DNA from 2 places in the Sphingobium sp. L-44 genome. Region 1 is predicted to be linked to the other one. Evidence: riboswitches for the same ligand, from Rfam matches in the RefSeq annotation. Region 1 holds a riboswitch; the other holds the start of a gene.
The links. Region 1 has a riboswitch for cobalamin ahead of AC13EK_RS11650 (cobalamin biosynthesis protein CobG). Riboswitches for the same ligand answer to the same signal wherever they lie in the genome.
Positions count from the first base shown of each region.

Region 2: another riboswitch for cobalamin. It lies ahead of AC13EK_RS10290 (TonB-dependent receptor plug domain-containing protein); the one in region 1 lies ahead of AC13EK_RS11650 (cobalamin biosynthesis protein CobG).

Region 1 is NZ_JBSXOQ010000088.1:64,031-69,766, forward strand. It holds gene cobI (precorrin-2 C(20)-methyltransferase) at 1-415, opposite strand, end outside; gene AC13EK_RS11645 (precorrin-8X methylmutase) at 412-1,041, opposite strand; gene AC13EK_RS11650 (cobalamin biosynthesis protein CobG) at 1,041-2,093, opposite strand; cobalamin riboswitch at 2,374-2,585, opposite strand; tRNA gene AC13EK_RS11655 (tRNA-Gln) at 2,763-2,837, opposite strand; gene AC13EK_RS11660 (MarR family winged helix-turn-helix transcriptional regulator) at 3,000-3,509, shown strand; gene AC13EK_RS11665 (hypothetical protein) at 3,679-4,002, shown strand; gene AC13EK_RS11670 (helix-turn-helix domain-containing protein) at 4,544-5,110, opposite strand; gene AC13EK_RS11675 (DMT family transporter) at 5,138-5,736, shown strand, end outside.
Region 2 is NZ_JBSXOQ010000083.1:4,701-10,436, forward strand. It holds gene AC13EK_RS10275 (S9 family peptidase) at 1-80, shown strand, start outside; gene AC13EK_RS10280 (acyl-CoA thioesterase) at 80-478, shown strand; gene AC13EK_RS10285 (ABC transporter substrate-binding protein) at 491-1,351, opposite strand; cobalamin riboswitch at 1,418-1,610, shown strand; gene AC13EK_RS10290 (TonB-dependent receptor plug domain-containing protein) at 1,747-3,702, shown strand; gene AC13EK_RS10295 (DUF1636 domain-containing protein) at 3,702-4,109, shown strand; gene cobT (nicotinate-nucleotide--dimethylbenzimidazole phosphoribosyltransferase) at 4,106-5,119, shown strand; gene AC13EK_RS10305 (histidine phosphatase family protein) at 5,116-5,685, shown strand; gene AC13EK_RS10310 (adenosylcobinamide-GDP ribazoletransferase) at 5,682-5,736, shown strand, end outside.

The DNA of each region.
Region 1 (5,736 bases):
CCGACATGCCCATGATGCCGGGGACCACTTCGACCGGGACCAGCCCCGACAGCCGACTGTGCAGATGCATGAAGGAGCCGTAGAAAAAGGGATCGCCCTCGCACAATACGACCACATCCTCGCCCGCCTCCGCGATCGCCAGCAGCCGACCGGTGCAGTCGGCATAGAAGGCGGCTAAACAATCATTGTAGCGCGGATCGGTGAGCGGAATTTCGGTCGTCACCGGATATTCCATCGCCAGTTCGATCGCATCGTCCCGCAACATGCCCTGCGCGATGCGGCGCGCCTGCCCCGGCCGGCCAGCCTTGCGGAAATAGGCGACATGCCGTCCCCCCCGCACCAGCCGGTCGGCGCGCACGCTCAGCAAGTCCTGCGCGCCGGGGCCAAGGCCCACGCCATAGACGGTGCCGCTCATTCCGCGCGGCTCGCCAGCGCATTGATCGCCGCGACCGTGATCGCGCTGCCGCCAAGCCGCCCGTCGACGACGCAGCAGGGGACCGGCTGCGCCGCCCACAGTGCCGCCTTGGATTCCGCCGCGCCGACGAAGCCGACCGGGCAGCCGATGATCGCTGCGGGGCGCGGACAGGCCGGATCCTCCAGCATGTCGAGCAGGTGGAACAACGCCGTGGGCGCATTGCCGATGGCAACCAGTGCCCCGGCAAGATGCGGCCGCCACAATTCCAGCGCGGCGGCGGACCGGGTATTGCCCATCGCCCGCGCCATGTCCGGCACGGCGGTGTCGTGCAAGGTGCAGAGCACGGCATTGTCGGCGGGCAGGCGCGCGCGCGTGACCCCTTCCGACACCATGCGCGCATCGCACAGCACCGGCGCCCCTTCGGCCAGGGCCTGCCGCGCCGCCGCTGCAAAGCCCGGCGAAAAGCGGATATGGCCCGCAAGGTCCACCATGCCCGCGGCATGGATCATGCGCACAGCGACCGGCTCCTCCTCGGCAGCAAAGCGCCCGAGGTCGGCTTCGGCGCGGATGGTGGCGAAGGACTGGCGATAGATCGCCGCGCCGTCCCTCTCATAATCATGGGGCATCAACAGGCTCCGAAATGGGCAAGAAGGTCGGTGGCGGTGAGGTCAGGACGGACGGGCGCCGATCCTGCGCGGGCATGGAAGGCAAGGTCGTAGCGCCCGTCCCGCCCCGTCAGCACGATGTCGGCCGGCATCGCACAGGCACAGCCCTTGGCGCAGCCGGAGACATGAAGGCGGCCCGCCACATGGGGGGCCAACTGGCGGGCGAGGTCGCGCGTCTCCACGCTCGCCTGCGGACAGGCAGGCGCGCCGGGGCAGGCCTCCACATGGATCAGCGGGTCGGCAGCGTCGGCGGACAGGCCAGGCACCTGTCCTTCGGCCAGCAGCATGCGCCACGGGGTCAGCCGCATGGCCGGCGCGTCGAGAAAATGCCGCGCATCGATCTGGCCGAAGGGAAGACCATAGGCCAAGCCGCCATCCCATGCGCCGGGGACCAGTCGCGGGCGTGGCAACGCCGCCTCTGTCATGCCCGTTGCCCAATCCGGCAGGGGCGCATCATGCCGGGCCATGCGCCCCGCGCGCGCGCCGTCGCTCTCCACGAACCATCGGGCGAGCGCGAGCAGCGCATCCACTTCGCCGCCGCTGTCCACCGGCACGCCTTGTGCCCGCCCCTCGGCGCGCAGGATCAGGCCGCCGTCCCGCGCCCGCTCGATGCGAAAATCCCCCGCTTCGCCGGACAGGAGCGGCGCAGCGCCGGCATCGGTGACGAAGCCCATCTTGCCCGGCAAGTCCGGCAGTTCGTCCAGGCGATCGAGCAACTGGCGGGCGATGCGATGGCTGTCATCCCCTTCGCGCCAGTCCGGCGCGACCATCATCATGCGCGCGCCCTCGCGCCGAGCATCGTGGTCGACCAGGCCAAGGTCGAGCAGCCGGTCGAGCAAGGGGCGCCAACTATCGTCGCGCACGCCGCGGATCTGGAGGTTCGCGCGCCGGGTCATGTCGATCAGGCCGTTGCCATGGGCGATCGCCGCTTCGCCCAGCGCCGTCATGTCGGCGGCCGAAAGACGGCCAAGGCGCGGCTTCACGCGCACGATCAGCCCGTCGCCCGCCGCCATCGGACGCCAGGCATCGGGACACCAGCCCCGAACGGCCGGCCCGCGAGCCACCGCATGGTTCGCGGTCGCCCTATCACTGCCCGCGCCGGTCTGGCTCACAGGCACATCCTCCGCGCGCCGGGACGCAACCAGGCGGGGCTTGCCGGCATCGCCGGTCGGCGCGAGGCGGCAGGCAGGCGCGACAGGCGCCCGACACCACGCGGCCGTGCAGCCCCAGCCACACGCTTCGCCGCCCAGACGGAAGAGAGACCGTGCCATGACCAATCCCTGGGTCAGGACAAGAGCGACCGAAACGCCGGCAGGTCTCCTGGCTCGCGGGTCGTTGCGGGATGCACGCCTTCCCGGACGCTCTGTCCAGTGGCTGCCCTCATGGGCTCGTGCATCGCGCTATCCGCTTACAGTTGCAGGGACAGCCGCGGAATAAGGGGCCAGGCCCCCGCACCGCATTCCCGATTAAGTTCCTTGCGGAACACCGGCGTCAGTTATGCAATGCACCAGCATGAACCGGCGCATCGGTGATGCCCTAGTCGAAACATCGGTCTTCGCCAAGACATGGAATGGGTATCGGCAGTCCCGCTGCCGGCTCGACGCCCAAGGCATACCGACGGAAGATGCCGAAACGGAAACCGGAAGCAAGGAAAGCGACGCGGCGTCGGATACCGAAAATTATGGCTGGGGCGGCAGGATTCGAACCTGCGCATGGCGGCATCAAAAGCCGCTGCCTTACCGCTTGGCGACGCCCCAGCAATGCGCCGATCCAAGTCAGCGCGGGACCGCCATATAGCGGCTGATGCACGAAAGAAAAGCCCTCCTGACGATGGACTTCGCCTTTCCCTTTCCTTCCCGCCCAACCCATCTTAGGGATCAACCCCACGCCCCCGCCCCTGCAACCGGAAACCCGCGCCGATGTCCGTCCAAGCCCCCTCGCCCAGCCAGATCGCACCGGCCTCGCCGCTGTTCCTGCGCGAGGACGAAATCCGGCGCGGCATCGAGATGCTCTATTTCGGCTATTCCGCGCTCACCCGCTCGATCGACGAGGGGCTGGCGGCGCAGGGCCTGGGCCGCGCCCATCACCGCGCCCTCTATTTCATCTCGCGCCAGCCCGACCTGACGGTGAAGGATCTGCTGCGCCTGCTGGCAATCACCAAGCAATCGCTCGGCCGGGTGCTCAATGACCTGATCGAGCGCGGCTATATCGAGACCCGGCCCGGCAGCAGCGACCGGCGGCAGAAACTGCTGCGCCTCAGCCCCGCCGGCCGCGCGCTGGAGGCCGAGCTTTTCCGCGCGCTGCGCGAGAAGATGGCGGCCGCCTATGCCCAGGCCGGACAGGGTTCCGTCACCGGTTTCTGGCGGGTGATGGAGGGTCTGATCCCCGATGCCGACCGGTCGATGGTGTTCGGCCTCAGCGGCGGCTGATCGCGAAAGCACGCAACCTTATGGCCGCTGCCGCGCTTTTAGGAGCGTCGTGCGGAAAAGTGGGAACCGGTTTTCCGCTTAAAACGATGCGACAACAAGGAATTTGGCAGCGCCGCGTCAGATATGATGCGGCGCTGCCTAAGCCTTGCCAACGCAATGAGGAGACATCATGCGCGCACCCCTTCTGGCCATCACGGCCCTGTCCGCCCTGGGCCTCGGCCTGTCCGCCTGCTCGGAAAAGGCATCGGACAATCTGGAAAATGCCGGCTCCGCGATCGGCAATGACGTCAGCAACGCCGTCGACGATGCCGGCGCCAGGATCGACAACGGCCTCGACCGCGCGGGCGCCGCGATCGACAATGGCGCGGACCGGATCGGCGCCGCGACCGACCGGGCCGCCGACGATGCCAAGCGCGAGGGCAAGGAAGCCAAGCAGGATGTCGGCGCCTCGCTGGAGCAGGCCGGCAAGGACCTGCGCAACGACAGCCATTGAGACGTATCGGGCCTCCCCATGGGGAGGCCCGGCCTCAGGCCGCGAGAATATATCCGGTCGGCCTGGATGCGACTGGCAGTGACTATTTCCATCTTCATCATCCCGGCCCCTTCGACAGGCTCAGGACAGGCTTGATCCGGGATCGCTTCAGCGCTCTCTATCTGGCCTAGTGCAGAATGGATCCTGACTTTCGTCAGGGTGACGTCTGTAATGATTGTCGGAATTCGACCAAAAGCCGTCCGCACTATCTTCGTCACCCTGAACTTGTTTCAGGGTCCATGCCTCCTAAGAGACCAATGGCTTGTTAGGCTTGATGGATACTGAAACAAGTTCAGCATGACGTTGGTGGGATGGCCGCTACCCACCCAACTCCGTCACCCCAGCGAAGGCTGGGGTCTCAAGCGGTGGAAGCAGGAGGCCAGCCGTCTAGCGCTATCCGTTTATGCCGCGTGCGCCTGCCTGAGATGCCAGCCTTCGCTGGCATGACGAGATAAAGGTCAGTCAACTCCCACCACCACATCTGGCCATTCGTCCGCGCTGCCTAGAAAACCACGTTGCGCACGAAGCGCAGCAGGTCCGTTCCGCGATTGACGAAGACATAGGGGCGGTCGCTGCTGAAGATGAGGAAGTCGCCCGCCGTGATCGTGCGCGTGCCGGCATCCATCTCGACCGTCAGCACCCCTTCCACCACATAGAGCATCTCGTGCCAGTTGGCGGCGTCCGCCTCGGCCGGGTAGCGATCGCCCGGCGCCAGCGACCAAGTCCATAGCTCCGCCTCGCGCGCGGCCGGCACGGTGCCGAGCAGGGTGGCGCGGCTATGCGCATCCTCGCCCTGCCAGGCGAGGGTATCGATCCGGCTATTGTCGGGCATGTCGGGCGCGCGCACGACGTGCGAGAAGCTGACGTCCAGCGCCTGCGCCAGCCGGTCGAGCGTCGACAGGCTGACATTGGCCTCGCCGCTCTCGATCCCCACCAGCATGCGCCGGCTGACCCCCGCCGCGCTGGCCAGCGCATCCTGGCTCAGCCCCTTGGCGGCGCGCAGGCGGCGGATATTGCCCGCGACATGGGAAAGAACGTCCGGGCGCGGGACTTCGACTTGACTGTGCAATATATTGCTCATAACGCGATGTGCATTATGTTGCACAATGCCGCCCTCGACAAGAGCCCTGCGCCCCGGCTGATCATCGGCCGTCCCGAACTCGCGCTGATCGGGATCACCGTGCTGTGGGGCGCGACCTTCCTGATCGTGCATCATGCCATGCAGCAGAGCGGGCCGCTCTTCTTCGTGGGGATGCGCTTCGGCACGGCGGCGCTGCTGGCGCTGCCGCTCGCCTGGCCGGTGCTGCGTGGCCTGACGGCGCGCGAACTGCTGGCCGGGTCGATGATCGGCCTTGGCATCTTCTGCGGCTACACGCTCCAGACCTGGGCGCTGCAGACCATATCCAGCAGCACATCCGCCTTCATCACCGCGGCCTATGTGCCGCTGGTGCCGATCCTCCAATGGGCGATATTGCGGCGGCGGCCGCGCTGGACCAGCTGGGTCGGCGTCGCGCTGGCCTTTGCCGGCCTGATCCTGATCGCGGCCCCGCGCGAAGGGCTGTCGCTGGGCAAGGGCGAGGCGCTGACGCTGATCAGCACGCTGGCGATCGCGCTGGAAATCATCTTCATCAGCCTGTGGGCCGGCAAGGTCGACATTGCCCGCGTCACGCTGGTGCAACTGGCGGTCACGTCGCT
Region 2 (5,736 bases), on a different contig from region 1:
AGTCGGGCCGGTTCGAGAGCCTGCACGAGACCGCGGAGGAATTTGCGTTCATCCTGTGGCAGCTGGGAGTGGAAGGCTGATGGCGTCGAGCTTCACCAAGCAATTCACCGCGCGGCCCGAGGATATCGATGTGCTGGGCCATGTGAACAATGCGGTGTGGGTGCAGTGGATGGAGCAATTGTCGGTCGAACATTGGATGACCGATGCCGACCCGGCCCATGTCGATGCCTATATCTGGGTCGTGACCCGGCATGAGGTCGATTATCGCGGCAACGTGACCGAGGGCGATGTCGTGTCGGGCCGCACCTGGATTCCGGAAGGACCGCGCGGCGCGCGGTTCGACCGGCTGATCGAGTTCACCGGGCCGGACGGCAAGGTGAAGGTGTCGGCCAAATCCACCTGGGCGATGATCGACAAGGAAAGCGGCCGATTGATGCGGGTGCCGGCCGAAGTCGCCGCCAACTTCATCGAGGGCTGAGCCGGCCCAGCTTCAGCGGGCGCTGACGGCCTGGGAGAGGGCGCGGGCTGCCTGCACATAGGCCGGTCCGCCGCACACGGTCCAGGCCTGGGGCAGGCTGATGCGCGCTATGTCGCGCAGCACTGGATGATGCAGCATTTCGGTGCCCTGGTCGGTGATGCGGTCGGTGGCGCTCTCGACGATCAGATAGTCGGGCCGGGCGGCGACCATCTCCTCCAGGCTGACCTGCGCGATCGCTGGCTTGCCAAGGTCGGCGGCCAGGTTGCGCAGCCCCGCCCTCGTCATCAGGTCGTCGACCAGCGTGCCGGTGCCGGTCATGTAGCCGCGCCGCTGATAATAGGCCGCGACTTTGGGCTTCGGCGCGCGGGGCAGGGCGGCGAGTTCCCGGTCCATCCGCGCGATCATCGCTTCGCCGCGGTCGGCATGGCCGATCGCCTGCGCCACGGTGCGGATCGACGCGACGATATCGGCATAGCTGTCCGCGCTTTGCAGATCGACGGCGGGATAATGCTGGGCCTTGAGGATGGCGATCGCCGGATTGCGCCGCGCCGGCATGCCGATCACCAGATCGGGATTGGTCGCCAAAATCTGTTCGGCCGATCCGTCGAGGATGGGCAGGCCCTTCGTTACGGCAGCCACCGCCGACATCTGCCGATCGGCGGCATTATGGGTCAGGCCGGCAATCTGGTCGCGATCGGCCAGCGCGACCAGCAACTGGTCGGCGCACAGGTTGAGCGACACGATCCGTTGCGGACGTTTGCTGGCACTGGCAGGCTGGCGCGCGGTGGCTGCCCATAATGTGGCGCCACCGACCAGGGCGATCATCAGGGCGATCATCCCCTTGCCGGGGCCGATGGGCGCAAATATCCGCATGGCCACCTCCCTTAGCCGGCGCGCTCCGCCAGGCAAGGAAGATTGACGCTCCAGTCGGGCTCGCCTATCGCCCGGACTGCGACAGGTTCCCCGGCAACGGGGATGAAAAGGGAATGGGGTTCAAGACCCCGGCTGCCCCTGCAACTGTGAGCGGCGAGCCTTTGTGCCACATGCCATTGGGACCGCAAGGTTCTGAGAAGGCGGCATGAATCAGCGATGACCCGTGAGCCAGGAGACCTGCCCGTCGCGGTCGTCCTTCGCGCGGACAGGGTGTGCCGAGCGGACGGGGGTGAACCCGCGTGGCGACAGGTGGACCGCAAATTGCGGGGATCATGTCGCGCCCGGCCGGGCACCGATATCGTCCCTGGGATGCGGTCCCTCGTCCGGGGGCTTATGTGTTCAAATATCTGACTTTCTGTTCTGTCCTTCTTTCCACCACCGCTTTCGCCGAAGAGGCGCAGCAGGCACCACCGCCCGATGCCGCTGCCGATGCCGGCGCATCCTCTATCCTCGTCACCGCGACCCGCCTCGCTACGCCGGTCGATCAGGTGCCGGCCTCCGTTACCGTGCTCGACAAGGCCGCGATCGATCGGGCGCAGGATCTGGGCGTCACCGAATTGCTGTTGCGCACGCCCGGTGTCAGCATCTCGCGCAATGGCGGCTATGGCACGGCGACGTCGCTGCGCATCCGCGGCGCGGAATCCGACCAGACCGTGGTCGTGATCGACGGCGTGAAGCTCAACGATCCCTCCTCGGCCGGCGGCGGCTATAATTTCGCAAACCTGCTGGTCGGCGATGCCTCGCGGATCGAAGTGCTGCGCGGCCCCCAGTCGACCCTGTGGGGCAGCCAGGCGATCGGCGGCGTCGTCAATGTCGTCACCGCCATGCCCGAAAAGGCGCTGGAGGGGAGCTTCGATATCGAGGCGGGGTCGCGCGACACGGTCAGCGCCCGCGCGGCGCTGGGCGGGAAGACCGGCCCGGTCAGCTGGCGGATCGGCGGCCAGAGTTTTACCACCGACGGCATCTCGGCGATCAGCCCGGCCTTTGGTGGCAAGGAGAAGGACGGCTATACCAACCGCAGCGTCACCGGCCGGGTCGAGGTCGCGCTGGCGGACGGGATCAGCGCCGATCTGCGCGGCTATTATTCCGATGGCCGGGTCGATTTCGACGCCACCAGCGCGGACAGCCCCGCCTATGGCACCAATCGTGAATTTGTCGGCTATGCCGGCCTTAACGTCGCACTGCTCGACGGTCGCTTCCGCAACCGCTTCGGCTATGGCTATACCGACACCGATCGCGAAAATTATGATCCGCGTAACCAGCGCCAGCAGACGTTCGACGCGGCGGGGCGCAACCAGCGGCTGGAATATCAGGGCAGCTTCGCGATCGCCGATGGCTGGACCGCGCTGTTCGGGGTGGAGAATGAGAATAGCCGCTTCCGCAGCGTGTCGCCTTCGGCGTCGCTTTCGGTGCCGATTCCCGACCCGGCCCGCGGCAAGGCGGAGATCACCAGCGTCTATGGCCAGCTCAATGCCCAGCCGATTACGGGCCTGACCCTGACCGGCGGGCTGCGCTATGACGATCATAACCGCTATGGCGGCCGGACCCTTTTTTCCGCCGGGGGCGTCTGGGCGCTGCCGACCGGGACGGTGCTGCGCGCCAGCTATGGTGAGGGGTTCAAGGCGCCGACCCTCTATCAGCTCTTTTCCGAATATGGGAATCAGGCGCTCGATCCCGAACGCGCCCATGGCTGGGAAGCGGGCGCGGAGCAGCGTTTCTTTGGCGAGAAACTGCGACTGGGCGCGACCTGGTTCGACCGGACGACGACCGACCAGATCATTTATAATAGCTGTTCCACAAGCTCGACCGATCCGCTCTGCTTTACGCCCGGCACCACCACCCGCCGCTATGGCTATTATCTCAATGTCGCGCGCGCCAAGGCGCATGGCATAGAGGCGCAGGTGGCGATCGAGTCGGTCAAGGGGCTGACCATCGACGGCAATTATAGCTGGACCGTGGCGGAGGATCGTTCGGACGGCACTGCGAACGAAGGCAATTGGCTGCCGCGCCGGCCGCGCAACAGCGCCAATGGTTCGATCAGCTATGCCTGGCCGTTCGGCCTTACCACCGGCGCGGCGGTGCGCTGGTCCGGCCACAGCTATGACAATGCGGCCAACACGACGCGGCTGGACGATTATACGCTGGTCGACCTGCGCGCCGAATATGCGCTCACCCCGGCGTTGCGCCTGTTCGCCCGCGTCGAAAATCTCTTCGACGAGAATTATATGACGGCCTATCGCTATGGCACGCTTGGGCGCAGCATCTATGCCGGCTTCCGGGGGCGCTTCTGATGCTGCGCCCCGTCGAACCCGGCCCCGCCATCGTCGCCTGCAGCACCTGCCGCCATTCGGCCGAAGCGCGGGAGGACGGGGAGGGCGTGCGCGGCGGGGCACGGCTGGCGGAGGCGCTGCGCAGCGTGCAGGCCTCCGACCCGCGCTATGCCGCCGTCGCGGTGCAGGACATGCCCTGCCTGTTCGCCTGCCAGGATCATTGCACCGTCCATCTGCGCGCGCCGGGCAAGGTCGGCTATGTCATGGGGCGGTTCACACCGGATGCCGATGCGGCGCGCGCGATCCTCGATTACGCTATCGCCTATGCCGCCAGCGAGCATGGCCGCGTCGCCTTTCGCGAATGGCCCGAAGGCGTGAAGGGCCATTTCATCACCCGTACCCCGCCGGAAGGATTTGTCGTCGAATGAGCTTCGCCTCGGTCACCGATTTCGAAAATGCCCTGGCCAACCTGCCGCCGGCCGAGGAACTGGCGAGCGCGGCGGCACGCGCGCGGCAGGCCGAACTGACCAAGCCATTGGGGGCGCTCGGCCGGCTGGAGGATGTCGCGATCTTCATGGCAAGCTGGCAGGGGCGCGCGGTGCCGCGCCTGAAGCGGGCGCGTGCCGCGATCTTTGCCGGCAATCACGGCTTCACCGTCCATGGCGTCAGCGCCTATCCCGCCGCCGTGACCGCGCAGATGGTCGCCAATTTCGCCGCCGGCGGCGCGGCGATCAATGCGCTCGCCGGTGTCGCCGGGCTGGAACTGGCGGTGCGATCGATCGATCTGGACCGGCCAACGGCGGACTTCACCATTGCCCCCGCCATGACCGAGGAGGAGTGCCTGACCGCGCTGTCGATCGGCGCGGCGGCGGCCGAAGAGGATCTGGACCTGCTGGTCGTGGGCGAGATGGGGATCGGCAATTCGACCGCCGCCGCAGCCCTGAGCGCCCGCAGCTTTGGCGGTGCGGTCCGCGACTGGGTTGGTCCCGGCACGGGCGTCGATGGCGAGGGGATCGCGCGCAAGATCGCGACGATCGATCGCGCGCTCGCCTTCCATGCCGATGCGCCGGACAGCGCCTTCGAAACGCTGCGCCGGCTGGGCGGACGCGAACTGGCGGCGATTGCCGGCGCGGTGCTGCGCGCCCGCCAGCTGGGCGTGCCGGTGCTGCTCGACGGCTTCATCAGTTGCGCCGCGATCGCGCCGCTGGTGGCGCAGGTGCCGGTCTTTGCCGACCATTGCCTGGCCGGCCATTGCTCGGCCGAGCCGGGCCATGGCCTGCTGCTGGAGCGGATGGGCCTTGAACCGCTGCTGCGCCTCGACATGCGATTGGGCGAAGGCAGCGGCGCGGCGGTGGCGGCCAATATCGTCCGTGCGGCCGTAGCCGCGCATAGCGGCATGGCGACCTTTGCCGAGGCGGCGGTGTCGACCGCGACATGATGGGCATGCCGCTCCACCTGCTGCGGCATGGCGCGCCCGAGACGCCCGGCCTGTTGCTGGGGCGGACCGACAGCGTGCCGACGCGCGCGGGCATCGATGCCTGCCTGGCGCAGGCGGAGGGGCTGGAGATCGAGATGATCGTGACGTCCGACCTGCAGCGCGCCCGGCAGGCGGCAACCGCGATCGGCGAGCGCGCCGGCTTGCCGGTTTGGGTCGATCCGCGCTGGCGGGAACTGGATTTCGGCATCTGGGATGGCCTGGCCCCGGCCGATGTCGATCCCGAGGCGCTCGCCCGTTTCTGGCAGGATCCCGATGGCTTCGCGCCGCCGGGCAGCGAGGGATGGACGGCATTGCTGGGGCGGATCGCCGATGCGGTCGAGGATCTGCCGCGCGTGCCCACATTGGTGCTGACCCATGGCGGGGCGATGCGCGCGGCGCTGGCCCATCTGTGCGGGTTCAGCGTGCAGCAGAGCTGGAGCTTCGGCCTGCCCTATGCCGCCTTGCTGTCGCTGGAACGCTGGACCGGGGAGCCGCCACTCGCCCGCATCACGGGCCTGCGCCCATGAAGGGGCTGGTCCTTGCTATCCAGTTTCTGACCCGCCTGCCGATGCCGAAGG